Regions from separate parts of the Amycolatopsis sp. CB00013 genome, predicted to be linked through region 3. Evidence: riboswitches for the same ligand, from Rfam matches in the RefSeq annotation. Region 3 holds a riboswitch; each other region holds the start of a gene.

Region 1 (10,052 bases), on a different contig from region 3:
CCGCCGACGACCGCGCCGACCGGGCTGTCCAGCCCGCCGAGCACCGCGGCGACGAAGCCGTACACCACCACACCGTCCATATAGGACGGATGGACCAACCCGCCGCCGGCGATCAGCAGACCCGACAGCGAACCGGCGAGCGCGGCCAGCGCCCAGCCGAGCGTGAGCATCCGCCCGACCCGCACGCCGAGCAGGCGGGCCACCTCGCGGTCGAAGGCCGCGGCCCGCATCCGCAGGCCCAGATCGGTACCGCGGAACAGCACCACGAGCCCGATCAGCACCACGCCGACGGCCGCGATGGTGAATACGCCGAACCCGGTCAGCGCGATCGTCGTGCCGCCGACCTGGAAACCGGTGAGCCCGAACGGTGCCGGGAACGACCGGTACCGCGAACCGAACACCAGCGCCGCCAGCGCGTGCAGCACGATGAACAGCCCCAGTGTCAGGATGACGGCGTTGATCTCGGGTTTCCCCGAAACGAACCGGATCACGAACCGTTCCACGAGCGCGCCGAGTACCAGGCCCGAAAGCAGGGCGACGGCGAAACCCGCCCAATACGACCAACCCGCGTCGATCAGGACGAGCGCGACGTAGGTGGTGATCATCGCCATCGGCGCCTGCGCGAAGTTCACGATCCGCGTCGCCCGCCAGATCAGCACGAGCGCCAGCGCGAACGCGGCGTAGACCACGCCCAGCGTCAGGCCGGTGAGCGCGGTGGTGAGCAGTTGCTGCACGAAGCTCCCTTTCAGAATCCGAGGTAGGCGTGCCGGAGCGCGTCGTCCGCGACGAGCGCGGCCGCGTCCCGCCGGACGACGACCCGCCCGAGGTTGAGCACGACGCCGTGATCGGCGATGGACAGCGCGCTGCGCGCGTTCTGCTCGACCAGCACGACGGCCAGGCCTTCTTCGTGGACGAGACCGCGCAGCAGCCCGAAGATCCGCGCCACGATCCTGGGTGCGAGCCCCAAGGACGGTTCGTCGAGCAGCAGAACCTTGGGCCGGGAGAGCAGCGCGCGGCCGATGACCAGCATCTGCCGCTCGCCGCCGGAAAGGACGTGCGCGAGGCCGTTCTTGCGGTCGGCGAGCACGGGGAAGAGGTCGTAGATCCGGCGCAGGTCGGCCGTCGTCACCCGGCCGCGGGCCCCGAGCGCGCCGAGCCGCAGGTTCTCCTCGACGGTCAGTTCGGCCAGTACGCCGCGGCCTTCGGGAACATGCGCGATCCCCAGCGCGGGAAGGTCCTCTGTGGACACTCGGCTCAAGTCTCTGCCGCCGAGACGGACGTGGCCGTCAGAGGGGCGGACGAGGCCGGAGATGGTGCGCAGCAACGTGGTCTTGCCCGCGCCGTTCGCGCCGAGCACCGCGGTGATCTCGCCTTCGGCGGCCGAAAGGCTCACGGAATCGAGTGCGCGCACCGGGCCGTAGCTCGCCGAGAGTCGCTCAACGGTCAGCACCGGCCACCTCCTCGCCGAGGTAGGCCGCCTGGACCGCCGGATCGGCGCGGATCTCGTCAGGGGTGCCGCGGGCGATGACCCTGCCGAAGTCCAGCACCACGATCTCGTCGCAGACCCCCATCACCAGATCCATATGGTGCTCGACGAGCATCACCGACATGCGTTCGGTCAGACCGCGGACCAGCGTGCCGATCTCGTCGATCTCGGCCGACGACAGGCCGCCCGCCGGTTCGTCGAGCAACAGCAGGTCGGGTTCGCTGACCAGCGCTCGCGCCAAAGCGACCCTTTTCCTTACCGGGTAAGGAAGGCTGGTGGGATAGCGCTGGGCGACGTCGGCGATGCCGAAGTCCTCCAGCTGCGTCATCGCCCGCTCGGTCAGGGCCTTCTCGTCCTTCGTCAGCCCCAGCAGCGAAGACCAGAAGCCGGATTTCGCGTGCCTGCCCGCGCCCACGAGCACGTTCTCCAGCACGGTCATCCGGTCGAACAGGCCGAGTTCCTGCAGGCCGCGCGCGATGCCGAGGCCGGCGAGGTGATGCGGGCGCAGCCGCCGCAGTTCCGTGCCGCGCCAGGTCAGCCCGCCGGTGTCCGGCCGGACGAAACCGCAGGCGACGTTGAACAGCGTGGTCTTGCCGGCCCCGTTCGGGCCGATCACCCCGAGCACCCGGCCCGGCGCGACGGTCAGGGAGACGTCCGACAACGCGACGAGACCACCGAAGGTCACCGATACGCCGGACATCTCGAAGGTCGACAGGGTCACGCAAGAACTCCCAACGGCGGAAGGGGGCCCCGGCGCGGGCGCGCCGGGGCCGAGGACACTCAGGCGTGCGGACACGTGTCCCGGTAGTCGCTGATCGCGCGGTCGTCCGGGGCGGGGCAGAGGAACTGCTCGTAGCGGGTGTCGTTGTCCACGAACCGCTTCAGCCACGAGATCGTGTACTTGGCCATGGTCGTGTTCGCCGTGTTCGGGAAGAAGTGGCTCGCGTTGTCCAGCTCCATGTACGCCTTCTCCGCCGAGGCGGGAATGCTGGTGTAGAACGGGATCGAATGCGATGCCACCGGAGCGACCGTGTCGGACTCGCCGCCGATGATGAACGTCGGCACCCTCAGCGAGGACCACGACTTCTGCGTGTTCCACGGCGCGAGCGGCACCGCCGCCTGCAGCGACGGCCGGTCCTGCGCCGCTTCGAGCGAGCCGCCGCCGCCCATCGAATGCCCGGCCACGGCGAGCCGGGAGGTGTCGATGCGGGAGCGGACCGTGCTGCGCTGGGTCAGGTAGTCGAGTGCGGCCAGCAGCTGGTCACCGCGGCTGTCGGGCTGGTCGTAGATGGTGTTGGTGTCGATCGTGAACACGACGAAGCCCTGCGACGCCAGCCGCGGGCCGATCCACGCGATACTCGACTGCGTCGCGGTGAATCCCGGCGAGATGGCGACCGCGCCGAACGTGCCCTGCGCGGTGCTGGTGGGGTAGTAGATGGTTCCGCCGCCGAAGCCGGTGACGGCCAGGCTCGACACGGAGGTCTGCGACACCGCGAAGGAGCCGCGCGAGGCTTCGATGCTGCTTTCCGTCGGGTCCGGTCCTCGTTCGTAGGGGTTCTCGGCGGCGTAGGCCGTGGGGGCGACAGTGAGTGCCGCGACGGTGGCCAGTCCACAAAGGATCCGGGTCGTACTACGCATGGTGCCGTCTCCGTTCGCCGTTGAACACAGTCCGTGGTGATGGACTTTGACAAACGGACGGAGGCGCCTGCATCGGTGAAATCGCCGGTCTTGGTCCGCGGTCGCCCCCGCCGGGCCGGGCGCCCGTACGATCGGCGATCGTGAATCCCTCAGCCGAGGACATAGTCCGCGCGGCGGCCCGGTGGATCGATCGCGGTGTCCGCGTCGACACCTCCGCCTTCGCCCAGGATCTGGGCATCTCGCGCAGCACCCTGTTCCGTCGCGTCGGAAACCGGGAAGACCTGCTCGGTGATGCCCTCTACTACCTGTCCGAGCGCACCCTGACGGCCGCCGCGCGCACCTGGGAGCGCGAAGAGGGCGACGTGGTGCGCAACGCGGCCGGCGAACTGCGCTGTCTCGCGATCATGCGGGAGTACCGGTCGGTGCTGGCGGCGAGCGCGGGGTTCCGCCGCTTCCTCGACGACGAGCCGGTGCTGGCGATCAGGCTGCTCACCGACCCGGACGGCCGTGTCCAGCCGAGGGTGATCGCCGCGCACGTCGAGCTCCTGCGCCGCGACGTCGACGCGGGCGGCTTCGAGCCCAGCGTCGGGCTGGACAGCCTCTGCTACGCCATCGTGCGGCTGGGGGAGGCGTTCCTGTATTCGGACGTCCTCGCCTCCCGGACCCCCGATCTCGACGCGGCGTCCACGCTGCTCGGAGCGCTGGTGGAAGGACGGGTGCCGAGCAAGACCTTGTGAAACACTTGCGCCTGGTGTTTCATCGAGAGGGAGCTCGAGGAGGCGCGGATGCCTGTGTACCCGTTGCGGGGCAGGGACGACCTCTTCGGCGGGCTGCGCTCGGCCGCCGGGCGCGCCGTGCTGATCCGCGGCACGGAGGGTCTGGGCAAGTCGGCCCTGCTCGCCGAGCTGCGCGCCACCCTCGGCGTCCGGCTCGTCGGGGTGCGGGGCCTGCGGGCGGAAAGCACGCTGCCGTACGGTGCCCTGCAGCGGATGTTCGGCGCGTCGGTCTCCAGCGGCGCGGAAGCGCGAGACCGGCTCGGCGCCGTCTCGGCTCCGACGATCTGCTGGGTCGACGACGCGCACTGGATCGACCAGGAATCCTTGGCGGCACTGGGTTTCGCCGCCCGGCGGTTGGCGGGCGCGCCGGTCGGGATGGTGCTCGCGTCGCGATCCGGGTCGGACGAGTTCGACTCCGTCGAGCTGCCACCGTTGAGCGAATCCGCCGCCGATCAAGTGCTGCGCGACCGCGGTGTGCCCGCCGGGGTACGCCCGCAGCTGGTCGAACTGGGCGACGGGAACCCCGCCGATCTGGTCGCACTGGCGGCGTCGCTTACGTCCGCGCAGGCGGCCGGACGGGAGCCGGTTTCGCCGATCCTGCGTGACCGGCTGCCTCGGTACACGGCCGAGCTCGACGCGATGCCGCTCGACGAGCGTCTGCGTTTTCTCGGCACCTGTATGGACTTTTCCGCGCGGAAGGCGACTTGGTACGCGGCGGCTTCACCGGCCGACCGGCGGGCGGCGCACGCGCGGCTGGCCTCGGCCGAGGAGGGGCCGGACGCGCTCTGGCATCGCGCGATGGCGACTGCCACGCCGTCCGAGCCACTCGCGGACGCGCTCGCCGCGGCGCCCGCGATGGATCACGCGGCGGCGGCACGGCATCTCGAACGCGCCGCCGCGCTGACCGCCGATCCGGGATTGCGGGCGGCCCGGCTGCTGGCGGCGGCGGACGCGGCCTGGCAGGCGGGCAGACCGGGGTGGGCGCGGCTGCTGCTGTCCAGGGCCGACGCCGAACCGGGCGCGGTCGCGTTGCTGCACGGGGAGATCGAGCTGCGCGACGGCGATCCCGCCGTCGCCACCCACGAACTCGGCACGGCGGCGCGACTGCTGCCCGATCCGGCCGCCGCGCTGCTGCTGGCGGGCGAGGCGCGGAGGCTCGGCGGCGACCTCGGTGGCTACCGGGCGTTGGCGCGGACGGTCCCGGCCGGAGAAGGGCTGGCCTTCGCGCATTTCCGGGGTTTGACGTCGGTCTACGCCGGACGGCACGACGACGCCGTCGTCCCGCTGGAGGAAGCCGTCGCCAAGGGGATGGCCGACACCGACGTCGCCGGAGCCGTCTGGGCCGCCGAAGCGGCCTTCGCCCGCGGGCACGCGGAACAGGCACATGAGTACGCGGCGGCCGCGGTGAGCCGCGCGCGGCTCGGCGAACGCCACGCCGAACTGCCGTGGGCGCTGGTCTATCTTGCGCTTTCGGCCATCGCGCTCGACCGGATCCCGTGTGCGCGGGCGGCGTCCCGCGACGGCCTGCGCGCGCCCCACAACCTGCGGATGGAACACCTGACGTTGCTGGGGCTGGCCGCCGCGCTCCTCGGCGACCGTGCGCCGGAGCTGGACGAGGCGGCCGAGGGCATCGCCGAACGTGGGCTCGGCAGGCCCGCCGCCGTCGCCGCGTGGGCGTACGCCTGCCTGGACCTGGCCGAGGACCGGCCCGACGACGCGCTGAGCAGACTCGAAGATCTCGCTTCGGGCGTCTCCGGCGACCAGCCGGTGATCCGCGTGCTGGCCACACCGCAACTCGTCGAGGCGGCCGTCTGTGCCGGACGTCCCGAACGCGCCCGTTCCGCGCTGGAGGTGTTCGACCGCTGGACGCTGGCCGGGGCGGAACCCTGCTGGCTCGCGTTGAGCCACCGTTGTCACGCGCTGATGGCGTCGGATCCCGGTGTGGCGGAACGACATTTCCAGTCGGCCATCGAGGCGCACCGGCGGGCGGGCGGCGCGGTGGAACTCGCCAGGACCAGGTTCGCGTACGCCACCCTGCTGCGGCGGCATCGCCGGACCCGTGACGCCCGAGACCAGTTCCGCGATGCCTTGCGCGGCTTCGAAAACGTCGGCGCGACCCGCTTCGCCGAACGGGCCCGAGCCGGGCTGCGGGCGGCGGGCGAGACCGTCGACGCTCCGCACCGATCGCTCGCCGGCCTCACGCCGCAACAGGACGCCATCACCCGGCTGGTGGCGGCGGGGGAGACGAACAAGGAGATCGCGCGGCGGCTGGTGATCAGCCACCGGACGGTGGACCACCACCTGCGGAACATCTTCACCGCATTGGGGGTGCGGTCCCGCGTGGAACTCGCGCGCCGCGTCGCCGCCGGCGAGTGACGCTGCCCGTGACTCACGTGCTCAGAGGCGTGACTCGCGTGATTGAAGGCGTAACACGTGAGTTCCGCCTTCAATCACGCGAGTTCGGTCTTCAATCACGCGAGTTACGGGAACGGTCTCACCTCACGGGCAGGCGAGGACCGGGGCTTGCGGACGGCCACCGCCGTGCAGGTCGCTCAGCGGAACCCTGGCAAGACCGAGGATCGCCTGCGCGGTCGCGCGCGGGGCGGTCGTCGGGTTCGGACCGGTGGCGTCGTAGGCGATCGCGCCCCGGTCGGCCTCGGCGCCGGCGCAGCCGGTCTGCAGCGACCGCAGGAATTCCCGCGCCTTGACCGCGGCGGCGGGACGATGACCGGCCAGCGCTTCCGCGGCGAGGCCGGTGCTGTTGGCGTTGGGCGCGTTCGCGCCGACGCCGAAGCCGCCGTTCGCGTGCTGCTTCGTGACCAGCCACGACGTGCCCTCGCGGGCGTTCACCGGGTCGCCGACGGCGCGCAAGGCCTGCACGACCGTCGCGGTCGCGTCGACGTCGCTCGTGCACGTCGCTTCGCCGAAGTTCTGCGGGAAACCGCCGTCCGCGCACTGGGTGCCCGCGAGGAACGTCACGGCCGACGCCGGGGCACCGCCCGGGGTGCGGTCCAGCGCCAGGAGGGCGAGCGACTGCGAGAGGGCGTTGGAGTAGTCGCCGTACTCGGATCGGTCGGAGAACCGGCCGGACGGCGTGAGCAGCGAGAGCAGGCCCGCCTTCAGGTCGACGCCGCCGAACGACGCCGGGTCCTTGCCCCGGATCTGCGCGGCGAGCATCAATTTGGCGTGCGCGCCCGCATAGGCCTCGGTGCCGCCCCCGACGTAGCCGGTGGTGACCTCCGGCTTCGCGAGCCAGGCGATCGCCTTGCCCGCGTTCGTGTCCGACACGCCGGCCGCGGCGAACGCGAAGATCGCGTCGATCGTCAGGCCTTGATCGGGGAACTTCTGACCGCCGAAGTCGGCCTCGAACCGTTCGCCGTCGGTCATCTGCCTGGCGAGCCAGCCCGCGGCGGCGTCCGCCTTGTCGTGAGTGGCCGCGGCCGCCGCCGGAGCGGCGACCAGCCCGATGCCGCACAGTACGGCGACAGCGAAAACCAAACGTCTCATGAGAACCCTTTCCCGCATTTCCACGACAGGAGTCGGTGACACCGTGCGATGTGGGTGACCGGGCTCGCCTGGAAGGCACACCGTTGCGGGACAGCGCCGGACTCTCACCGGACTTCCCCCACGACCGCGCCTGAAGACTCTCACCCCGGTCGGGTGCGGGATACCGCCGGGTGCCCATGTGATCCTCACGACCGACTTGCCGGTGGTACCTACCGACGGTGAACAGGTGTTAACCTCGGCTGGCTCGACAACAGAACACCGCCGCCCGTGACGGGGAAGCCGGTCGAAATCCGGCGCTGTCGCGCAACCGTGGGCCCCTCGCAGGGCGAGCCGGGATACCGAACGGGCGGACGTACGAACCACTGTCGCGATAAACAGGGGTGACTGCGGCGTCCCGCGCTGTCCTCCGCCATGCCGCAAGGAGGAGTCATGCGCCGCGGGTATCTGGCCGCGTCGGCGTTCGCCGTCATCGTCACCATGATCGCCGCACCGCTCAGCGGGACGGCGACGGCGGCGAACGATCCCGGTGCGGCGAAGGTGAATTCCCGCTGGCTCGCGACGAAGCTGAAGCCGGACGGCACATTCGACAACCCCAGCGGCGGCTCATTGCCCGACCACGGCCTGATGCTCGACGCGCTCTTCGCGATGTACGCCGCGGGCGAAGGCGCGCGGGCCGAGCCGATCGTGAAGTTCCTCGACGACCAGGGCCACGCCACCGACTACTTCACCTGGGACGGGCTCGCTCCCGGCGCCGGATACGACAAGATCATCGTCGGCGGCGCCGTGGCGAAGACGCTGGTCGCCGCCCAGGTGTCCGGCCGGAATCCGCGGGCCTTCGACGGCTACGACCTGGTCGCCGAGACCCATGCGGCCATCATGCGCAAGGGCCCCGACAAGGGCCGGGTCAGCGATTACTCCAAGGATCCGGCCCTCGCCGACGCGGTGAGCAACAACGCGAACATGTTCGGCCAGGCGCTCGGCGTGATCGGGCTCGCCGTGGCGGGAGAGAACGACCGGATCGCCATCGACAGGCTGCTGACCCAGCAGTGTTCCGAGGGCTACTTCCGCGTCCTCTTCTCCTACATCCCGACGAAGGAGACCGGCGACCACGTCACCCCGGACGGCCGCAAGGTCTCGACCTGTGACGAGGGCAAACCGCTCGGCCTTTCCCCGACCGACGGTGACGCCACGGGACTCGCCCTCTCGGCGATGCTGGCCGCGAAGAAGGCGGGCGCGGCCGGTCTCGACGCCCCGATCGCCAAGACCGTCTCGTGGCTCAAGGCGAACCAGACGCCCGGCGGCGGCTGGGGTGGCGGCGTCGGCACCGAGGCGCCGAACACCAACAGCACCGGCCTGATCGTCCAAGCGCTCGTCGACGCGGGCGGCGCGAACGCGGCGGTGGACAAGGGCGTGCGGTTCCTCAAATCCGCGCAGGCGAACGCCGCGGCCGACTCCGGGAACAAGCTCGCGGGCGAACTCGGCGCGATCGCCTACGACCCGGCTTCCTACGAGGCGGCGCGTTCCTCCGGCATCAGCGGCCTCGACACTTGGATCCGCGCGAGTGCCCAGGCTTCGCTCGGGTTGTCGCAGGTCGGTTTCCACTCGCTCGCGAAGGGCGAAGTCCTGCCGCCGACCACCGGCGTCCCGGAAACCCCGGCTCCTGTCACGCAGCCGCACAAGCCCGCTCCTAAGCCCAAGAAATCCATCACGCCCAAGGCGTCCACCGGCGCCCGGGTGTCGACGGTCGCGGCGATCGCCGCTCCGGTCACCGCGACCCCGGCCGTCCGACTCGGGGCTTATCTGACGAACCGGCTCGTCGGCGGCGACCACGTCGAGGTCACCGAGGACGGCAAGACCTACGTCGACTACGACGCCACCGCCGACGTGGTGCTGGCCTTACGGGCGTTGGACCAGCAGCCGGACGCGGTCGCGCGCGCCTCGCAGTTCCTGCTGAAGCCCGAAGCCGTGCAGGCCTACGCGCACGGAGCGCCGTACGAACAGGGTCAGGCGTCGTACGCCGAACCGCTCGCGAAACTCGTGCTCGTCGCCGAATTCGCGAAGTCGGACGTCGCCGGTCCGTTGCGTGCCGATCTGGTGAAACTGCGCGGTACCGACGGGGAATTCACCGACACCGGATCGTTCGCCGACGCCGATCGGACGGTCGAGCGGCACGCTTGGGCGGTCCTCGCCACCGCCGCCGACCCCGGCCCCGCGGTCGAACTGCTCCTCTCCCGCCAATGCGCGGACGGGACCTTCCCGAAGCACCTCGACACCGCGGAATGCGGTTCCGGCGACCTCGCCGCGACGGCCGCCGCGGTCACCGCGCTCGTCGCCCGTCCGCACACGGATGCCTCGCCGCCGACCAGACGCCCGGACGGCTGGACCGAACGGCGCGTGTCGGCGTTCATCTCCGCAGTGGACGCACTCGGCGTCCGGCCCACCGGCGAGGGCTTGGTGACGGGAGAAGGCGGCGAGGTGGACATCGCGCTCAGCGCCACCGTCGCCGCCGCGCGGCAGACCGCCGGTCTCGACGCGACCGGAACCGCGCGCTCGCTGGGCAAGCTCGTCCAGCAGGACGGCGGATTCGCCAAGGGAACCGGGGGAGAGACCGATTTCCCGACCAGTTCGGCCGCTGCACAAGGGGT
Region 2 (10,052 bases), on a different contig from region 3:
GCGGTTCCGGTTTCGGTTACTACGGTTCGGTGCTCACCAGCGTCATCTTCGCCAGCTTCACCTTCATCTTCTTCGCGCTCGAAGGCTCGATCATGGCGCAGGGCCTGAAATACGCGATATCGCTGCCGTTGTGGCTCGGCTACCTCGTGTCCACCCTGGTCATCATCCCGCTGGTCGTCTACGGCATGAAGGTACTGGCGAAACTGCAGAGCTGGACGAATCCGCTGTGGCTGCTGCTGATGGTGGCCCCGCTGGTGTTCCTCGTCGTGAAGGATCCCGGTTCGGTCCAGCGGTGGCTGTCCTACGAAGGCGAGGGCGGCGCCGGGCTGAGCACGGCCGCGATCATGCTCGGTGCCGGAGTGTGCCTTTCACTCATGGGGCAGATCGGGGAGCAGGTCGACTACCTGCGTTTCATGCCGCCGCGTACGGCGGAGAACCGGCGCGCCTGGTGGACCTCGATGGTGCTGGCCGGGCCGGGATGGGTGTTCTTCGGCGCGATCAAGCAGGCGATCGGCGTGTTCATGGCGGTCTACATCCTCGACGCGGTGGGCAAGGCGGCCGCCGTCGAGCCGATCGAGCAGTTCACCGGCGTGTTCACCGAAGTCCTGCCGTCGTGGCTGGTGGTACCGCTGGCGCTGGTCCTGGTGGTGCTCAGCCAGGTCAAGATCAACGTCACCAACGCCTATTCCGGATCGCTGGCCTGGACGAACTCCTTCACCCGGATCACGAAACGCTATCCGGGCAGGCTGGTGTTCGTGCTGGTGAACCTGGCCATCGCGCTGATCCTGATGGAGGCGGACATGTTCAGCTTCCTCAACGGCATCTTGAGCTTCTACTCGAACTGCGCGATGGCGTGGGTGGTCACCGTCGCCACCGACATCGCGATCAACAAATTCGTGCTCGGGCTTTCGCCGAAACAGCCGGAATTCCGGCGCGGCATGCTGTTCGCGGTCAACCCGGTCGGTGTCGTCGCGTTCCTGGGTTCCTCGCTCCTGTCCATCTCCGTCTACTTCGGACTCTTCGGGGCCGGCCTCCGGCCGTACTCGCCGTTGGTCGCGGTGGTGGTCGCGATCGTGCTGACCCCGTTGATGGCGGTGCTCACCCGAGGACGTTTCTACCTTCGCCGCACCGATGACGGCATCATCGAGCCGCCACTGGACGAAGACGGCAATCCGAGCGGCACCCACTACGACTGCGAGGTCTGCGGAGAGGCCTATGAGCGCCCCGACATGACGGCGTCCGCGACCGGCGGGACGATCTGCTCGTTGTGCCTGAGCACGGACCGCGAAGGACGCCACATCCTTCCCGCCCGGCCGTGATCGAAGGGCTCAAGCGAGACGTCCACCGGCCATGGTGAACGTGCCGTCGACGAACGGCGCGGCCGCGGTGTCGTGGCTGATCACGAGCAGCGCGATGCCGTGCCGGAGCGCCGTCGCGGTCACGAAATCCCAGAGCCGGTCGCGGTTGGCCGCGTCGAGGGCGGACGTCGGCTCGTCGCAGACGAGGACCCTGGGGCGGGCAAGGAGCGCGCGGGCCACGGCACAGCGCTGGAGCTGGCCGCCGGAGAGCAGACCGGGGCGGCGGTCGGCCGGGTCGACGCCGAGGGCGTCCAAGATCTCCGTCGCTTCGAGCCGGGCTTCTTCGCGGCCGAGACCGCGAAGGAAGCGGGCGGTGTCGGCGACCTGGTCGAGCACCCCGCGGAACTCGTCGAAGGACGCGCGGCTGTCCTGGTGGACGTATTGGACGGCCCGCAGTTGCGCGCGATCGCGACGGCGGGCGAGGCGGGGGAGCCGCACGCCGTCGACTTCGATCGTGCCCGCGGTCGGCGGGGTCAACCCGGCGAGCGCACGGCCGAGTGTCGTCTTGCCCGCTCCCGAGACGCCGGTGAGCATGGTGCGGCTGCCCGCCGCCAGCTCCAGATCGACGTCCTCGATGAGCGGCGTCCGCCCGGCGCGCACCGTGAGACCGCGAACGACGAGCACCGGCGACGTCGGCGACGGGGGCGCGGGCTCGTCGAGGCGCGCGTGTTCGGGGACGCCCTCGCACGGCAGGAGACGGTGGTCGCGGAGTTCGGCGACGTCGCCGTCCAGGGCACGTGCCAACGTGAGGTCGTGGGTCAGGACCAGCAACGCCGTGCCGGCGCCGGAAAGCTCCGCGAGCCTGGCGGTGAGCACGGCCTTGTTCGCCTCGTCGAGACCACTGGTCGGCTCGTCGAGGACGAGCACGCGAGGCCGGGTCACGAGGGTGGTGGCCAGCGCCATGCGTTGCTGCTGCCCGCCGGACAGCTGATGCGGGAACCTGCGCCATAGCTCCGGCTCCAGTCCCGCCTCCGCCAGGGCGGCGCGGGCCGCCGCCAGCCGTGCGGCGCGGCCACGGTGGTGAAGCCCGGCGAGTTCGGCCAGCACCGGTCCGCAGCGGCGGACCGGGTCCAGCACCGCCGACGGTTGCTGCGGCAGATGGCCGACGGCCCCGGCCGTCCGGACCGAACCGGACAGCGTGATCCCCGGGCGTGCCCGTCCGGTCGCGGCGAGGCCCAGGGTGGTCTTCCCCGCGCCGGACGCGCCGAGCACGACGAGGACGCGGCCCGGTTCGAGGGTCAGTGAGACGTCGTCGAGCAGGACGGTTTCCCCGGCGCGGGCGGACAGGCCGGTGATCTCCAGGACGCTCACGCGATCACCCGCCGGGCGGCGAGCAGCCGATCGGTGACGAGGTTCGTGCCGACGCACAAGGCCATCAGCAGTGCGGCGGGCACGAGGACCACCGCGGGTGCGGTGTAGAGGGCCTCGCTGTTGCGTTCGATGACCACGGCCCAGTCCGGGGAGTCGGCGGGTAGGCCGAGGCCGAGGAAGTTCGCCGACGCCAGCAGGTAGAGCACCACGCCGAGCCTGGTGCCGGCGTCGGTCGCCACCGGGCCGGTGACGTGCCGGGCGACGTATCCGAGCTGGATGCGCCACCAAGGTTTTCCTTGCAGGGTCAGGGCTTCCACGGCAGTACGGCAGCCGGGCGCCAGTGCGGCCGCCCGCACCACGCGGGTGATCGCCGGTACCTGGAGGACGGCCACGGCCGGGATGAGCACACCGGGCCCGCGGTGCCCGGTCGCGGCGAGCACCATGAGCACCAGCAGCGACGGGAAGGCCAGCACGAGGTCGAGGGAGCGCATCACGGTTTCGTCGGCCCGCCGTCCGTGCCCCGCGGCGAAGAGACCGAGCGGCAGCGCGGCCAGATAGGCGAGCAGGAGCGCGGCGACCGTCATCCCGATCACGGGAAGCCCGCCCGTGAGGATCACCGTGAGCGCGTCGCGGCCGAGGACGTCGGTGCCCAGCGGATGCGCGGCGTCCGGCGCCTGCCAGGGCGCGCCGACCGAAACCACGGGGCCCGCGAGCACCGGCCCGGCCACCGCGAGCACGAGCGGTATCGCGAGCAGCGACCACCCGAGTGCCCGGCTCACCACGTGACCAGCTCCCGGCGCGGGGTCAGCCGGTGGGCGACCAGATCGGCGGCGAGGTTCCCGACCACGACCACGCCGGCGAACACCAGCACGTAGCCCTGCACCTGCGGGATGTCCCGGTTCTGCACGGCTTCGACGAAACCCGTGCCGAGCCCGGTGATCGCGAACAGGGATTCGACGATCACCGTGCCGGTCAGCAGGCCTTCGACGGCGCGGGCGAGCTGTTGCACGGCGGGAGCGGCCGCGGCGGGTAGGAGATGCCGCAGCACGACGGTGCGTTCGGGCAGCCCGAGCAGGCGCAGATGTTCGGCCACCGGACCCCGGGTCTGCTCGGCGATCCCGATCCGCAGCTGCCGGGCGACGTCGCACAGCTGCCGGGCGACGAGCACGATCACCGGCAGCACCAGGACTTCGGGCCGCGCGGCCGGATCCGTTCCGGCCGCGGTGGCCGGAAGCAGTCCGGTGTGGACGGCGAATCCCGCGACCAGCAGCAGCCCGAGGACGAACTCGGGGATCGAATGCAGGAACAGCGTGACCGCGGTGAGCACCCGGTCGATCCGCGATCCTTCGCGCAGCCCGCAGACCACCCCGACGACCAGCGCGAGCGGAACGAGCACGAGCAGCGTCACCCCGGCGAGCGCCGCGGTGGCGGCGAAACGGCGGACGATCTCGTCGGCCACCGGGGCGCCGGTCACGAGCGACCGGCCGAGATCGCCGGTGACCAGCCCCGAAAGCCAGTTCCCGAACCGGTCGAGCAGCGGCTGGTCGAGCCCGAGCTGGTGGCGGACGGTCGCCACCTGCTCGTCGGTGGCCTGTTCGCCGAGCACGACCGAGGCCGCGTCGCCCGGCAGCAACGCGGTCACGGCGAACGTCGCGACCAGCACGAACATCGCCTGCACCACCGCGAAACCCAGCCGTCGTACGGCGTGACCCCGCACGTCAGGACAGCCGGGCGCGGTCGAACCGAGCCCAATCGAAGGTGTTCGGCGGCGCGGTCACCACCCCGGAAACCCGTTTCGACACGGCGATGGTCCAGGTGCTGAACCCCCAGGCGAGCAGACCGCCGGTTTCGTGGACGATCCGTTGCGCGTCGCCGAACAGCGCCAGCCTGGCGCGTTCGTCCGCGGTGGCCGTGGCGCGATCCAGCAGCGCGTCGAACTCCGGCGAGCCGAAGCCGTTCACGTTGTTCGAGCCGCGCGTGCGGAAGCGCTGGTTGAGGAACGTCGGGACGGGCAGGGTGGCCGTGCGGGTGAGCGCGGCGACGCCCTTGGTCTTGACCTCGCTGAAATAGGTGCTCGACGCGCGGGTGTTCGGGGTGGCGGCGAGCCCGATCTCCTTGAGCTGCTGGGAAATCAGTGTGGCCGCGGTGGCGAAACCCGGGTCGACGTCGCTGGTCTCGACGGCGAAGGCCAGCCCTTCCGCGCCCGCCTCGCGGACGAGCGACCGGGCCAGGTCCACATCGCGGCGGCGTTGGGGGATGTCCGCGGCATACCCGCGAAGTCCCTTGCCGAACAGGTCGTTGCCGATCTCCCCGCGTCCGGCCAGCGCGACGCGGTTCAACGCCTCTCTGTCCACTCCGGACAGTACGGCGCGCACCAGCCTCGGGTCGGAGAAGGGGGGTTGCGTCAGGCGCAGCATCATGCCCTGCATCGTCGTGCCCTTGGCTTCGAGCAGCGAAACGCGTCCGTCGCCCGCCAGCCGTGCCGCGGTTCCGGCCGCGAGGTCGTGGGCGTAGTCGACCTGCCCGGACAGCAACGCGTTGACGCGCGCGGTTTCTTCGTTGACCGGCACGAATTCCAGCTCGTCGATACTCGGCGCGCCGTCCCAATGCGACTCGTTCTTGCGGAACACCGCCGCGCCGCCGGGGGTGAACGAGACGAAACGGAACGGCCCCGAGCCGACCGGCGCGGTGAAGTCCGTCGTCCCGGCGGGCACGATCTCCGCACCGGGAGCGCCCCAGCCCGACGGGAATTCGAAGTCGGGCGCGGTCAGCGTCAGCTCGAGTTCGGTGGGGGACAATGCCTTGCTGCGGGCGAAGTCCATCTTCGCGAAGTATTGCCGCGACGAGGAAGCCAGCGCGGGGTCGGCGATCCGCCGGAAGCTGTAGAGCACGTCGTCCGCGGTGACCGGACGACCGTCGTGGAAGGCCGCCTGCCGCAGCCGGATCCGCCAGCGCGTGCCGGCGACGTCGCTTTCCCAGGACTCGGCCAGCCGCGGCCGCAAGGAGGTGTCGGCGTTGTAGGCGACCAGCGTGTCGAAGAGCGCCTTGGCCCGCGCCTGGTCGACGAAGAGCGAAACCTGGGACGGGTCGAGGGTTTCCTTCGACCCGCCCGCGGCGAACGCCACTCGCAACCGGCCCGTGTCCGCGGGCGCGGTCCCGCAGGCGGCCAACGGCGTGAGCGCGGCCAGCGCGAGCAGTCTCCGACGGGTGAGCGGATGACGCGTCATAGGGACCTCCGGGACGTCGAGCACTGTCCCGGGCGCGCGACCGCACGTGAACGGGACCCCGCTCCGCACTCCACGACAGTTGGGGTTGGCGGTGTCCGGCGGGCAGTCCGGCTCACGGCTCGGCGGCCGATCACGGTTGCGGGTCAGCGCCGGATTCACACCGGCTTCCCCCGACGGGCACCTTCTTACGTTGTGGCGCACACGGTAACCCATGACCGGCGTGTGCTACACAGGATCAAGATCACGAAGGGGAGGCCGGTGGACGAGAAGCTCGCGGCGGACTGGGTGCGCCGGTGGGACGTGCAGCAGGAACGCTATGTCGCCGACCGTGAAGAACGTTTCACCGTGGTGATCGACGTCGTCGAACACGTCTGCCGCGACGTCGCCGAGCCACTGGTGCTGGATCTAGGCTGCGGCCCCGGCTCGCTGACCACCAGGCTCGCCCGGCGGTTACCGCACGCACGGATCGTCGGCCTCGACGACGACCCGTTCCTGCTCGCCCTCGCCCGCGCGACCCGGCCGGAGCGGAGCGACATCGAGTACGTCCGGGCCGATCTCGCCGAGAGCGGCTGGCTGAAGTGGCGGCCTGTCGACGCCGCCGTCTCGACGACCGCGTTGCACTGGCTGCGCCCCGAGCGGCTCGCCGAGGCCTACCGTGACCTCGCCGTCGCGCTGAGGGCGGGCGGAGCGCTCGTGAACGGCGACCACCTCTACGACGAGCAACCGGCCATCCGCGAGCTCGCCGAAGTCGTCAAGGAGCGCCGGGCGGCCCGTGCCGGGGTCCACGCCAACGAGGACTGGAAGACCTGGTGGGCGGCGGTGGCCGCGGATCCCGCGCTGCGGGAGCGCTTCACGGCCGATGAGTTGCGCGGCACCTCGACCGGCTACGGCAACCGGCTCAGCCCGCAGGAGCACACCCGGCTGCTTCGAGCGGCGGGGTTCGCGGAGGTGGCCCCGGTGTGGCAGTCCGGCGACGACTACGTCCTGGCGGCCCTGCGCTGACCGGCTGCGGATGTTGTGAAAGTGGCTTTCGCAACACCTGCTCGGACTCTGCCACCCATGAGGACCGCAGGCCGGGGTGAAGGGGACTTTCCGCTCGTGCGATGAGGGGAAGGTCCCCTTCACCCTGTCGGTCGCCACCGTACTGACCGGCTCCGACTTGCGGGTCCGCCGGCCTCGTGTCCAATGGACACGGCAAGCCACTGACCGGCGAGAGGACACGTGAACCCGGTGAACCTGACCCTCGTCGTCGTCCTCGGTGTCGTCAGCATCGTCCTGGTGGCCGCGTTCTCCGAACGGCTCAACGTGGCCGCTCCGCTGAGCCTCGTGGTGGCCGGTATCGGCCTGAGCTTCCTGCCCGGCGTCCCGCATCCCGAGGTCGAACCGGAGCTGATCCTCGCCGGAGTACTCCCGCCGCTGCTGTATTCGGCGGCGGTGAACATGCCGGTGGTCGATTTCCGGCGGAACATCCGGCCGATCACCGGTCTCGCGGTGCTGCTCGTGGTGGGGACGACCCTGGGCGCGGGCTGGCTGTTCCACGAGCTGATCCCGGACATCGGCTGGCCCGCCGCGTTCGCGCTCGGTGCGGTCATCAGCCCCACTGACGCCGTCGCCGCGACTTCCGTGGGACGGCGGCTCGGCCTCCCGCCCCGGCTGCTGACCGTGCTCGAAGGCGAAGGACTCGTCAACGACGCCTCCGCGCTCGTCCTGCTGCGGTCGGCCGTCGCCGCGGTCGCCGGGTCGGTGTCCGTCTGGGGCATCGTGGGGGAGTTCGTCTTCGCGGTCGTCGTGGCGGTCGGGATCGGGCTGCTCGTCGGGATCGTCAACGTCCGGGTGCGCGCGTTGCTGGGCAACGCCGTGCTCAACACCGCGATCTCCTTCGTGGTCCCCTTCATCGCGTTCCTGCCCGCGGAAGAGGCCGGAGCCTCCGGCGTGCTCGCGGTCGTCGTCGCCGGCCTGGTGACCGGTCACCTCGCTCCGCGGCATCTGCGCGCGACGGATCGGCTCGCCGAGGCCGTCAACTGGCGCACCGCGGCCTTCCTGCTGGAAAGCGCGATGTTCCTGCTCATGGGACTCAGCGTCAAAACCCTCATCGACGAGGTGCACGACGACGGTTCGAGCGTGTGGCGCGCGCTCGGCATCGGGCTGGCCGCGTCGGCGCTCGTCATCGTCGCGCGCATCGTCTTCGTCGGGCCCTTGGTCGGTGGCCTGTACCGCGAGCAGCGGAAGGCAGCTCGGTTCAAGCCCCGGCTGGAAACGACGCAGGCGGTGCTGCGGGGCGACGAGTCGAATCCCGCCGTCACCGAACGGCTGGACAAAGCGTCACCGAGGCTGGTGGCGCATTTCCGGAAACGGCTCGACCGGGCCGCCGCCGACGTCGAGTTCCGGCTCACCGAGACCTTGGGCTGGCGCGGTGGCGTGGTGCTCGGCTGGGCGGGGATGCGCGGCGCGATCACCCTCGCGGCGGCGCAGACCCTTCCGCAGGACACGCCGGACCGCGCCCTGCTGGTCCTGATCGCCTACGTCGTGGCGACCACGACGCTGCTGGTCCAGGGAATGACGCTGCCCGCGGTCATCCGCGCGGCGCGCGTGCCGTCGGAGGACCCGGGCCGGTTGCGGCGCGAGTACGTCCGGCTCACGACCGAACTGGCCGACGCGGCGAAGTCCCTTTTGGACGATCCCGGCCTGGAGGATTCCGGCAACGGGCCCTTCGGTGACCGGGTCGTGGACCGGGTGCGCTCGGACGTACGCGTCCCGCCCGCGTCACCGGGCGACCGCCCGGCTCCGGAACAGATCGAGCAGTACCTGCGGTTACGCCTGCGGGTCCTGACCGAACAGTCCGAACGTCTCCAGCACGCCCGGTCGAGCGGCGCGTACAGCTCCGAGGCGCTGAGCCGGGCCCAGACCGCCCTCGACGTCGAGATGGCCAGGCTCGAACAGCTGGCGGACCGGCCGATCTCCTGACCGGATCACGTCACCGCAGGGCGGCGGGAGCACCGGCCGGGACCGCGGGATTCCGTGGCGGCACCGGATCGATCCGCCGGTAGGCCTCGCCCAACGGCGGGCGGGGGTCGGCGTCGCCGCGATTGGGCCAGTACGCCATGGCCCGTTCCGCCTGCGCGGTGATGGTGAGGGAAGGGTTGACGCCGAGGTTCGCCGAGATGGTGGATCCGTCGACGATGTGCAGGCCGTCGTAGCCGTGCACCCGGTGGTACGGGTCGATCACGCCACGGCCCGGATCGTCGGAGATGGCGCAGCCGCCGATGAAATGCGCGGTCATCGGGATGTTGAGGATCTCGCCGGTCGTCCCGCCCGCGATGCCGTCGATCTTCTCGGCGACGCGGCGCGCGGCGTCGTTGCCCGCCGGGATCCAGGTCGGGTTCGGTTCGCCGTGTCCCGGCCCCGAAACCAGTTTGTGGCGGCCGGTGCGGGTGCGACGGCCGGATACGGTGATGGAGTTGTCGAGCGTCTGCATCACCAGCAGGATGATCGTGCGCTCGGACCAGCGCCGCGGCGAGAACCACGTGACGTTGCGGGGATCCCGCACCAGCGTGCCCAGCCAGGTGAGCCAGCGCGGGACGCGTTTCCCGCCGTCGGTGAGCGCGGTCTGCAGCAACGACATGGCGTTGCTGCCCTTGCCGTAGCGGCACGGCTCGACGTGGGTGTGCGCGTCGGGGTGGATCGACGAGGTGATCGCGACGCCCCGGGTGAAGTCGGCGTCCTTCCGCTTCGTTTGGCACCGAGGATGGATTCCGAGTTCGTCCGTGTGAGCCTGCCGAGGCTCGCGGACAGCCGTGGCAGCGCACCCGTGGCGCGGGCACGGTGAAGCAGCTTCTGGGTGTTGTACGTGCCCGCGCTGAAGACGACCTCGCGGGCGGTGAACGTCCGCACGTTCTTGCGGCGGCGAGGCGAGGAGCCGGTCCGCACGGTACGGACGACGTAGCCGCCGTCCGGGGCGGGGCGGACGTCGAGCACCGTGGTCATCGGCACGACTTCGGCGCCCAGCCGTTCGGCGAGGTGCAGGTAATTGCGGTCGAGCGTGTTCTTGGCGCCGACCCGGCAGCCGGTCATGCAGGAGCCGCATTCGGTGCAGGTCCGGCGCTCCGGCCCGGCCCCGCCGAAGTAGGGATCCGGCACGACGCTCCCCGCCGGAGTC
Region 3 (10,052 bases):
TAGCCGGGCAGCCAGTCCGCCACCCCGGCGGCGATCTGCCGCGCGAACGGCGCGTACGTCGCGGCGTCGACACCGGCCGTCTTGAGCATCGCGGTGCCCTGGAGCCACGCGTTCAGGACGCTCCACATCATCGTCAGGCCGGCGACGTCGTAGAGGGAGGCGAGGCCGGGATCCTCGCCGAGGTGGCTGACCGTGCCGAGCGCGCCGAGGTCGAAGTCCGGCCGCGGTCCGCTCAGCAGGATCACCGACTCGTCGGTCCCGATCGACGACGGGATGGCCATGATCGCGCCGTCCAGGTAGCGGGCGCCGTGTTTTTCGGCCCAGGCGGCGGTTTCCCGCGCCTGCGCGGAGTCGCCCGAGGTGAGATTGACCAGGGTCGCGCCGTCGAGACCGGCGTCGCCGAGCAGTTCGCGCACGGCGGAATAGTCGGTGAGGCACACGATCGTCACGCCGCCGAGCGCGTCACCGATCGTGGGCGCGAGCCGCGCGCCTTCGGCCACGAGCGCGTCCGCCTTGGCGGCCGTCCGGTTCCAGACGGTGGTGGGATGCCCGGCCTTCAGGAACGCGCGGGCGAGCGCGGTGCCCATCAGGCCGAGGCCGACGACCGAAATCGGAGTGTTCGTTTTGTCTGTCATGGCACGATCGTCAACGTTGATACCGGTATGAAGGTCAAGTGGGGAAAGCGATGAAGATCGGTGAACTGAGTCACCGGACGGGCGTCAACGCCCATCAGCTGCGCTACTACGAGGCGCAGGGCCTCTTGGAGGCGAGCCGCGGCACGAACGGCTACCGCGAGTACGACGAGACGGCGTTGCTGCGGGTGAGGCAGATCCGCCACCTGCTCGCCGCCGGCCTCTCGTCCGAGGACATCGCGTACCTGCTCCCCTGCGCGATCGGCGAGGAACCGGAGCTGATCGGCTGTCCCGAGCTGCTGGCCGCGATGCGCGAGCGGCTCGGTCGCCTGGACGAGCAGCTGGCCAAGCTGAACCGGTCGCGTGACGCGCTGGCCGAGTACATCGTCGTGGCCGAGCGGGTCGGCGCCGAGACCTATCCGCCGTTCGACGGAACCGCCGCGTGAACGAGGCGATCCGGCTACGGGAGCAGGGCACCGACGAGGCGCGCCTGCGGCTGATCGAGCTGGCCGAGAGGAATCCACGGGACGCCGTGATCGCCTACCAGACCGCGTGGGCCCACGATTCGGCCGGCTTGGAAGCCGAAGCGGCCCCGTTCTACGAGCAGGCGCTCGCGGGCGAGGGTCTGTCCACAGAGGACAGGCACGGGGTGTTCGTCGGGCTCGGCAGCACGTACCGCGTCCTCGGCAGGTACGAGGAGTCGCTCGCGACCCTGCGGCGCGGTCTCGGCGAGTTCCCGGACGACGCGGCACTGAGGACGTTCCTCGCGATGGCGCTCTACAACGCCGGCGAGGCGCGCGAGGCGGCGGGAACCCTGTTGAAGGTGCTCGCCGCGACCAGCGCGGACGACGGCGTCCGGCGATACCGGCGAGCGGTCGAGTACTACGCGGACCATCTGGACGACGTCGAATGAGTCTTGTTGACACCTTGTCAACACTGGCTTACTTTCACGTCATGAGCGCGTACGCCGAAATCACCTACGAGGTCGAAGACCGCATCGCGACGGTCACGCTCAACCGGCCCGAGGCCCGCAACGGCTACACCATCCGCATGGCCGACGAACTCGGCGACGCGATGGATCGCGCCGACCGCGACGAGGACGTCCGGGTGGTGATCCTGACCGGCAACGGCAAGGATTTCTCGGTGGGCGCCGACCTCACGCAGGGCGGTTTCGACTTCGATCCGGAGACCGGGCCGGACGCGGCGTGGCAGGAGCCGGCGGGACGCTGCTCGAAGCGGATCTTCACGATGAACAAGCCGGTGATCGCCGCCCTGCGGGGCGCGGCTGTCGGCGGCGGCGTCACGATCACCCTGTCGTGCGACTACCGCCTCGCCTCCACGGACTCCCGGTTCGGCTTCGTGTTCGTCCGCCGCGGGATCTACCCCGAAGGCGCGTCCGCGTGGTTCCTTCCCCGGCTCGTCGGGATGGGCACGGCACTCGACTGGATGATCAGCGGCCGCGTCTTCGGCGCCGAGGAGGCGAAGACCGCCGGACTGGTCCACAGTGTCCACGAGCCAGAAGAAGTGCTCGGCAAGGCACGCGAACTCGCTCGCGAGATCGCCGCGACCACGTCGCCGGTCTCGGTCGCCGTGACCCGCCAGCTGCTGTACCGGATGGCGAGCGCGGAATCGCCGTTCCCCGTGCACGAGCTCGACTCCCGGCTGATCGGCGGCCTGGGCTCCAGCCCGGACGCGGTCGAAGGCGTCGTGTCCTTCCTGCAGAAACGACCACCGGAGTTCTCCATGCGCGTCGACACCGACCAGCCCGCCTACCTGCCATGGCTGAACAAGTGACCGCGTATCCCCCGGAGCCCTGGAACCTGGCCGGTCAGGCATATCTGTCGATCTGGCGTGTCCCGGTGAGCGAACTGCCCGCACTGCCCGGCGGCGTCGAGCCGATCGTGGTCGGCGGCCGCGCCCAGGTGTTCACCGCCTGGATCGACTACCAGGAACCCGGGCAGCTCCAGTACCACGAGCTGCTGGCGACGGTCGCGGTCCGCGGCGAGCGCCTCTCCAGCTCCATCACCGACATCTGGGTCGACAGCGAGGTCTCGCTCGCCGGCGGGCGGGCACTGTGGGGCATCCCCAAGGATCTCGCCGCGCTCGACTTCGCCCACGGACGGACCTTCACCGCCTCGGCGGCCACACAGGAAGACTGGATCGCGACGGCGGCCTTCACGCCCCGCCCGAGCCTCCCGGTACGGATGCCCGCGGCCTTCGACGTCGTCCAAATGCTGGACGGCCGTCTCAAAAGGAGCCCCGTCCGGGCGAAGGTGAGGCCTTGTCCGGCGGCCGCGGACTGGCGGATCAACGAGTCCGGGCCGTTCGGCTTCCTGGCCGGTCAGCGGCCCGTCCTGAACGCCTGCCTGCGCGATTTCAAGATCGTCTTCGGCGGTTGACCAGCCGCTCAGCGTGATCGTCTAACCCGCCAGGGTGAGCCGACGACACGCCACCCATTGGGGCACGTGCAGCCTCCGACCCCTACATGTAGTCTCTGGGAACCGGCACCGCCCAGCGACGGGGAGACCGCTCGGGAGCGGTGGTCGGACAGCTTTGTGAACGTGCAGCGCACGGCCTTGTGAGGCCTTGTGGTGCTTCAACGCGCCCTTTTGGAGACATGCATGTCAGTGGAAACCGGTCAGCGGCCGCCCTCGTCCTCGGACACCACGCCCGCGACCGTGCGAGTCATCCGGCGGGACGGCAGCGTGTCCCCCTTCGACGCGAACAAGATCTCGGTCGCCGTGACCAAGGCCTTCCTCGCCGTCGAGGGCGGTGACGCGGCCGCTTCGTCGCGGATCCACCACCTGGTCAAGGAACTGACCGAGCAGATCGAGACCACCCTGCTCCGCCACGCCGGTCCCGAGACCGCGCTGCACATCGAGCAGATCCAGGACATCGTCGAGCTCGCGCTCATGCGCGGCGAGCACCACAAGGTCGCCCGCGCGTACGTCCTGTACCGCGAGGAGCGCGCGAAGGCCCGCGAGGCCGAGAAGCCCGCGTCGTCCGACGTCGCCATCAGCGTCAAGGCGGCCGACGGTTCGCTCCGCCCGCTCGACTGGGCCCGCGTCTCGCACGTCGTCGGCGAGGCCGTCTCCGGCCTCGAGGACGTCTCGGCGGAGCCGGTGCTGGCCGAGGCCAAGCGCAACCTCTACGACGGCATCAGCGCCGACGAGCTCGCCCTCGCGCAGATCATGGCCGCGCGCGTGCTCGTCGAGCAGGAGCCGAACTACTCCTACGTCAGCGCCCGGCTGCTCGCGGACAAGCTCCGCGGCGAGGCCCTCAGCTACCTCGCGGGCGTGCCGCAGCAGGCCAGCCAGGACGAGATGACCACCCGGTACCCGCAGTACTTCCGGGACTACCTCAAGCGCGCCATCGAGCTTGAGCTGGTCAACGCCGAGCTGCAGACCTTCGATCTGGACAAAATCACCGCGGCCATCCACGCCGAACGCGACCTCGACTTCGGCTTCCTCGGCCTGCAGACCCTGTACGACCGGTACTTCCAGCACCACGACGGGGTCCGCTTCGAGCTGCCGCAGGCGTTCTTCATGCGCGTCGCGATGGGCCTGGCGATCCGCGAGGACGACCGTGAGGCTCGTGCCATCGAGTTCTACGAGCTGCTCTCGACGTTCCACTTCATGGCGTCCACCCCGACGCTGTTCAACTCGGGCACCACGCGTCCGCAGCTGTCGTCCTGCTTCCTGACCACGGTCGACGACGACCTGGACTCGATCTTCCAGGCGTACAAGAACAACGCGCTGCTGGCGAAGTACTCGGGCGGTCTCGGCAACGACTGGACCCCGGTCCGCGGCCTCGGCGCGCACATCAAGGGCACCAACGGCCAGTCGCAGGGTGTCGTGCCGTTCCTCAAGATCGCCAACGACACCGCGGTCGCGGTGAACCAGGGCGGCAAGCGCAAGGGCGCGGCCTGCGCGTACCTCGAGACCTGGCACGTGGACATCGAGGAATTCCTCGACCTGCGCAAGAACACCGGTGACGACCGTCGTCGTACGCACGACATGAACACCGCGAACTGGGTGCCGGACGAGTTCCTGCGCCGGGTCGAGGCCGACGCGCAGTGGACGCTGTTCTCGCCGAACGAGACCCCGGACCTGCACGACCTCTACGGCAACGCGTTCGCCGAGCGCTACCGCGAGTACGAGGCCGCCGCCGAACGCGGTGAGCTCAAGGTGTTCCGCAAGGTCCGCGCGGTCGACCTGTGGCGCCGCATGCTGACCATGCTGTTCGAGACCGGCCACCCGTGGATCACCTTCAAGGACCCGTGCAACCTGCGTTCGCCGCAGCAGCACGTGGGTGTCGTGCACTCGTCCAACCTGTGCACCGAGATCACCCTGAACACCACCACCGACGAGGTCGCGGTCTGCAACCTCGGCTCGGTGAACCTGCTCAAGCACGTCACCCCCGACGGCTTGGACACCAAGCGGCTCGAGAAGACCGTGCGCACCGCGGTCCGCATGCTCGACAACGTGATCGACATCAACTTCTACACGATCCCGGAGGCGCGCCGCTCCAACCTGCGCCACCGCCCGATCGGCCTCGGCCTGATGGGCTTCCAGGACGCGCTGTTCGAGATCGGTGTCCCGCTGTCCTCGAACGAGGCCGTGCAGTTCGCGGACACGAGCATGGAGCACATCAGCTACTACGCGATCTCGGCGTCGACCGACCTCGCGGAGGAGCGCGGCCAGTACCAGACGTTCGAGGGTTCCTTGTGGAGCAAGGGAATCCTGCCGATCGACTCGATGCAGCTGCTCATCGACGCGCGACAGGGCGACGCGCTCGACGTCGACACCTCGTCCACTTTGGACTGGGCGCCGCTGCGTGAGCGGGTCAAGACCGTCGGCATGCGCAACTCCAACGTGATGGCGATCGCGCCGACCGCGACGATCTCCAACATCTGCGGCGTCGGGCAGTCGATCGAGCCGCTGTTCCAGAACCTGTTCGTCAAGTCGAACATGTCCGGCGACTTCACCGTGGTGAACCCGCACCTGGTCCGCTCGCTCAAGGAGCGCGGGCTGTGGGACGAGGTCATGGTCTCGGACCTGAAGTACTTCGACGGCAGCCTCGGCCAGATCGACCGCGTGCCGGACGACCTGAAGGCGCTGTACGCGACCGCGTTCGAGATCGAGTCCAAGTGGCTGGTGGACGCCGGTTCGCGGCGCCAGAAGTGGATCGACCAGGCCCAGTCGCTGAACCTGTACATCGCGGCGCCCAGCGGCCGCAAGCTCGACGAGCTGTACCGCTACGCCTGGCACAAGGGCCTCAAGACCACGTACTACCTGCGGGCCCGGTCCGCGACGCACGTGGAGAAGAGCACCCTGCGCGGCACCGACGGCAAGCTGAACGCGGTCTCGGCCACCCCGGCCCCCGCCGCACCCGCTTCGCCGAAGCCCGCCGCCGCCCCGGCTCCCGCCGCTTCGCCCGCGCCGTCGGCTTCCGCCGCGGTTCCGGCCGTGCCGGTGACCGCTCCTGCCCCGGCCGCCAAGCCGGAGCCGAAGGAGATGCCGAAGGTCTCGGACGTCGACTTCGTCGCCACCGAAGGCGCCGCCTGCCGGATCGACGACCCCGACTGCGAAGCCTGCCAGTAAGACATCGTCGTGAGTGGCGATTCGGGTTAGAACCCGAATCGCCACTCACGACCCCCGACTCGTGAAGTGAGCTTTCATGACCACCTTTGACGCCTCCGCCGACGCCACGGGCCTCGGTGAGATCGAAGTCGGCGCCGCCCGCATCAACGTCGACGACAAGCGGATGATCAACGCCCGCGCCGACGTCAACCAGCTGCTGCCGATGAAGTACACCTGGGCGTGGGAGAAGTACCTCGCCGGCTGCAACAACCACTGGATGCCGACCGAGGTCGCCATGCAGGCCGACATCGCGCTGTGGAAGTCGCCCGACGGCCTCACCGAGGACGAGCGCACCATGCTGAAGCGCAACCTCGGCTTCTTCGCCACCGCGGAATCGCTGGTGGCCAACAACATCGTGCTCGCGGTGTACCGGCAGATCACCAACCCCGAATGCCGCCAGTACCTGCTGCGCCAGGCGTTCGAGGAGGCCGTGCACACGCACACCTTCCAGTACATCTGCGAAAGCCTCGGCCTGGTCGAGGGCGAGCTGTTCAACATGTACCGCGAGGTCCCGTCCATTTCGGACAAGGACGCGTGGGCGCTGAAGTACACGCAGAACCTGGAGAACCCGGACTTCGAGACCGGCACCCCGGAAGCCGACCAGAACTTCCTGCGTGACCTCGTCGCGTTCTACGTGATCTTCGAGGGCATGTGGTTCTACACCGGTTTCGCGCAGATCCTCTCGCTCGGCCGCCGGAACAAGATGATCGGTATCGCCGAGCAGTACCAGTACATCCTGCGCGACGAGTCGATCCACCTGAACTTCGGCATCGACTGCATCAACCAGATCAAGATCGAGAACCCGCACCTGTGGTCCGAGGAGTTCCAGGCGGAGATCCGGACGATGCTGACCGAGGCGTGCGAACTCGAGGTCGCCTACGCCCGCGACACCATGCCGCGCGGCATGCTCGGGCTCTCGGCCGAGCTGATCGAGCAGTACATGCACTTCATCACCGACCGGCGGGCGCAGCAGATCGGCCTCGCGCCGATCTTCGGCGAGACCGAGAACCCGTTCCCGTGGATGTCGGAGGCGATGGACCTCAAGAAGGAGAAGAACTTCTTCGAGACCCGCGTCATCGAGTACCAGTCCGGTGGCGCCCTCGACTGGGACTGATCACCGACACGTAGTACATGAAGGCCCCCTTCCTTGCGCCTAGGTACAGGAAGGGGGCCTTCATGTACTTCTCCTTCGCGGTACGCTCCGGAGTGCTACTGGTTCGCCCGGCCTCCCAGGCCGGTCGAGGTAACAGGGAACCCGGTGCGAATCCGGGACTGCCCCGCAGCGGTATGTGGGAACGAAAGCCGTCACCGTGCGAGACACGGTAAAGCACTGGGACATGGCGCCCCGGGAAGCGACGGCCGGTAGGAGCGAGCGAGTCGCCCACGAGTCCGAAGACCTGCCCGTGGTACGCGCGCCGACGGCGTGCGTGAGTCCGGGCCTCGTGGGATGGGCACGACCGAACGGCGGTCACTCCTGCGCGCTCCGGGCTCCGACGACAAGCTCGCGAGGAGAGAGCTGTGACCGAAATCGGCACGACAGTGCTGGGCTACCCCCGGATCGGACCGGACCGGGAACTCAAGCGTTCACTCGAACGCTACTGGGCGGGCAGGATCGACGAGGCCGAACTGCTCGGCACCGGCCGCGCGCTGCGCACCCGCGCCTGGCGGGAACTCAAGGACGCGGGACTGGATTCCGTCCCCTCCAACACGTTCTCCCACTACGACCAGGTACTCGACACCACCGAGCTGTTCGGAGCGCTGCCGGAGCGCTTCACCACGCTCGGCCTCTCGCCGCTCGACACCTACTTCGCCGCCGCGCGCGGGGTGCAGGACGCGCCGGCGATGGAGATGACGAAATGGTTCGACACGAACTACCACTACATCGTCCCCGAACTCGGCCCGGAAACGACGTTCTCGCTCACCGGCACCAAACCGCTGGACGAGTACCGCGAAGCCCGCGCGATCGGCGTCGAGACCCGGCCGGTGCTGGTGGGCCCGGTGACGTTCCTGCTGCTCGCGAAGCCGGCCGGGACGGCTCCGGAGGGCTTCCGTCCGCTGGAGCTGCTCGACAACCTTCTCGACGGCTACGTCGACCTACTGCGCCGTCTGCACGACGAAGGCGTCGAGTGGGTCCAGTTCGACGAGCCCGCCTTCGCCGCCGATCGCAGCGAACGGGAACTCAACGCGCTCATCCGCGCCTACCACCGGCTCGCGAAGGAGACCGCGCGGCCGAAGATCCTGGTCGCCGGGTACTTCGGCGGGCTCGGACGCGGACTCGGCGTGCTCGCCCGCTCCCCGATCGACGCGATCGCCGTCGATCTCGTGTCCGATGAGTCCTTTGTGGACGCCGTCGCCTCCGAACCCGCCTTGCGGGACAAAGAGGTTCTGGCCGGTGTCGTGGACGGGCGCAACGTCTGGCGCACGGATCCGACCCGCGCGCTCAGCCGGGCGGCGACGTTGCTGGGCACCGCGAAGTCGGTCAGCGTGTCGACGTCCTGCTCGCTGCTGCACGTGCCCTACGACGTCGAACGGGAGGACGGGCTTCACCCGCGACTGAAGGGCTGGCTCGCTTTCGCCAGGCAGAAGGTCGACGAGGTCGTTCTGCTCGGGCGCGCGTTGAAAGAAGAGGGAGTCGACCTCTCCGCCGCCCGCGCCGCGGCCACGGATCGCGCGACGGCGGCCGATCTGGCCGACAGCGGGGTCCGCGCCCGGCTGGAGGCGCTGCGGCCGGAGGACACCGTCCGCTCCCCCTATGCTCGGCGGGCGGCGGCTCAGCAGGCCGCGTTGAACCTGCCGCCGTTGCCGAGCACGACGATCGGCTCGTTCCCGCAGACCACCGACGTCCGCAAGGCGCGGGCCGCGCACAAGGCGGGTTCGCTGGACGACGCGGGCTACGAAGCCGCGATGAAGGCGGAGATCGAGCGCGTCGTCCGGCTGCAGGAGGACCTCGGCCTCGACGTGCTGGTGCACGGTGAGCCCGAGCGCAACGACATGGTGCAGTACTTCGCCGAGCGGCTGGCCGGGTTCGCGGCCACCGACTTCGGCTGGGTGCAGTCCTACGGTTCGCGGTGCGTCCGTCCGCCGATCCTGTACGGCGACGTCTCGCGTCCGGAGCCGATGACCGTCGAGTGGGCGCGCTACGCCCAAGGCCTGACCGGCAAACCCGTCAAGGGCATGCTGACCGGACCGGTGACGATCCTGGCGTGGTCGTTCGTCCGCGACGATCAGCCGCTGGGCGAGACCGCCCGTCAGGTGGCGCTGGCCATCCGCGACGAGGTGCACGACCTGCAGGAGGCGGGCATCCGCGTCATCCAGGTGGACGAGCCGGCGTTGCGGGAGCTGCTCCCGCTGCGCGCGGCGGCGCACGAGGCGTACTTCGCGTGGGCGGTTTCGTCGTTCCGGCTGGCGACTTCCGGGATCGACGACGCCACCCAGATCCACACGCATATGTGCTATTCGGAATTCGGTGAGGTGGTCAAGGCGATCGACGCGCTCGACGCCGACGTCACCAGCATCGAGGCCGCGCGGTCGAAGATGGAGGTCGTCACCGATCTCGGCGCGGCGGGCTTCGGCCGCGGCGTCGGGCCGGGTGTCTACGACATCCACTCGCCGCGCGTCCCGGGCGTCGAGGAGGTCAGCGGCCTGCTGCGGACCGCCGTCGGCGCCGTGCCCGCCGAGCGGATCTGGGTCAACCCGGACTGCGGCCTGAAGACCCGCGGCTACGCCGAGGTCGAACCGGCCCTGCGGAACCTCGTCGCGGCCGCCCACACGGTCCGCT

Evidence for each region. A riboswitch is a leader RNA that binds a small molecule or an ion and turns the genes downstream of it on or off. The one in region 3 is predicted to bind cobalamin.
Region 1: it holds a riboswitch for cobalamin, as region 3 does, so the genes downstream of both, AMK34_RS39550 (prenyltransferase/squalene oxidase repeat-containing protein) here and metE (5-methyltetrahydropteroyltriglutamate--homocysteine S-methyltransferase) in region 3, are expected to answer to the same signal.
Region 2: it holds a riboswitch for cobalamin, as region 3 does, so the genes downstream of both, AMK34_RS38730 (ABC transporter substrate-binding protein) here and metE (5-methyltetrahydropteroyltriglutamate--homocysteine S-methyltransferase) in region 3, are expected to answer to the same signal.

What each region holds. Positions count from the first base shown of each region.
Region 1 covers NZ_LIWC01000007.1:618,408-628,459, forward strand. Annotated here, with positions in the region: gene AMK34_RS39520 (branched-chain amino acid ABC transporter permease) at 1-734, opposite strand, end outside; gene AMK34_RS39525 (ABC transporter ATP-binding protein) at 746-1,450, opposite strand; gene AMK34_RS39530 (ABC transporter ATP-binding protein) at 1,437-2,207, opposite strand; gene bdeA (bis(hydroxyethyl) terephthalate hydrolase) at 2,267-3,124, opposite strand; gene AMK34_RS39540 (QsdR family transcriptional regulator) at 3,265-3,861, shown strand; gene AMK34_RS39545 (helix-turn-helix transcriptional regulator) at 3,910-6,276, shown strand; gene AMK34_RS39550 (prenyltransferase/squalene oxidase repeat-containing protein) at 6,400-7,407, opposite strand; cobalamin riboswitch at 7,440-7,588, opposite strand; cobalamin riboswitch at 7,681-7,747, shown strand; gene AMK34_RS39555 (hypothetical protein) at 7,837-10,052, shown strand, end outside.
Region 2 covers NZ_LIWC01000007.1:458,789-468,840, forward strand. Annotated here, with positions in the region: gene AMK34_RS38710 (purine-cytosine permease family protein) at 1-1,319, shown strand, start outside; gene AMK34_RS38715 (ABC transporter ATP-binding protein) at 1,329-2,669, opposite strand; gene AMK34_RS38720 (ABC transporter permease) at 2,666-3,451, opposite strand; gene AMK34_RS38725 (ABC transporter permease) at 3,445-4,386, opposite strand; gene AMK34_RS38730 (ABC transporter substrate-binding protein) at 4,388-5,896, opposite strand; cobalamin riboswitch at 5,977-6,131, opposite strand; gene AMK34_RS38735 (class I SAM-dependent methyltransferase) at 6,155-6,898, shown strand; gene AMK34_RS38740 (cation:proton antiporter) at 7,127-8,860, shown strand; partial or broken gene AMK34_RS38745 (FAD-dependent oxidoreductase) at 8,871-10,052, opposite strand, start outside.
Region 3 covers NZ_LIWC01000003.1:1,304,535-1,314,586, reverse strand. Annotated here, with positions in the region: gene AMK34_RS25725 (NAD(P)-dependent oxidoreductase) at 1-635, opposite strand, end outside; gene AMK34_RS25720 (MerR family transcriptional regulator) at 686-1,078, shown strand; gene AMK34_RS25715 (tetratricopeptide repeat protein) at 1,075-1,545, shown strand; gene AMK34_RS25710 (enoyl-CoA hydratase-related protein) at 1,587-2,426, shown strand; gene AMK34_RS25705 (acetoacetate decarboxylase family protein) at 2,411-3,031, shown strand; gene AMK34_RS25700 (ribonucleoside-diphosphate reductase subunit alpha) at 3,254-6,235, shown strand; gene AMK34_RS25695 (ribonucleotide-diphosphate reductase subunit beta) at 6,312-7,388, shown strand; cobalamin riboswitch at 7,471-7,693, shown strand; gene metE (5-methyltetrahydropteroyltriglutamate--homocysteine S-methyltransferase) at 7,793-10,052, shown strand, end outside.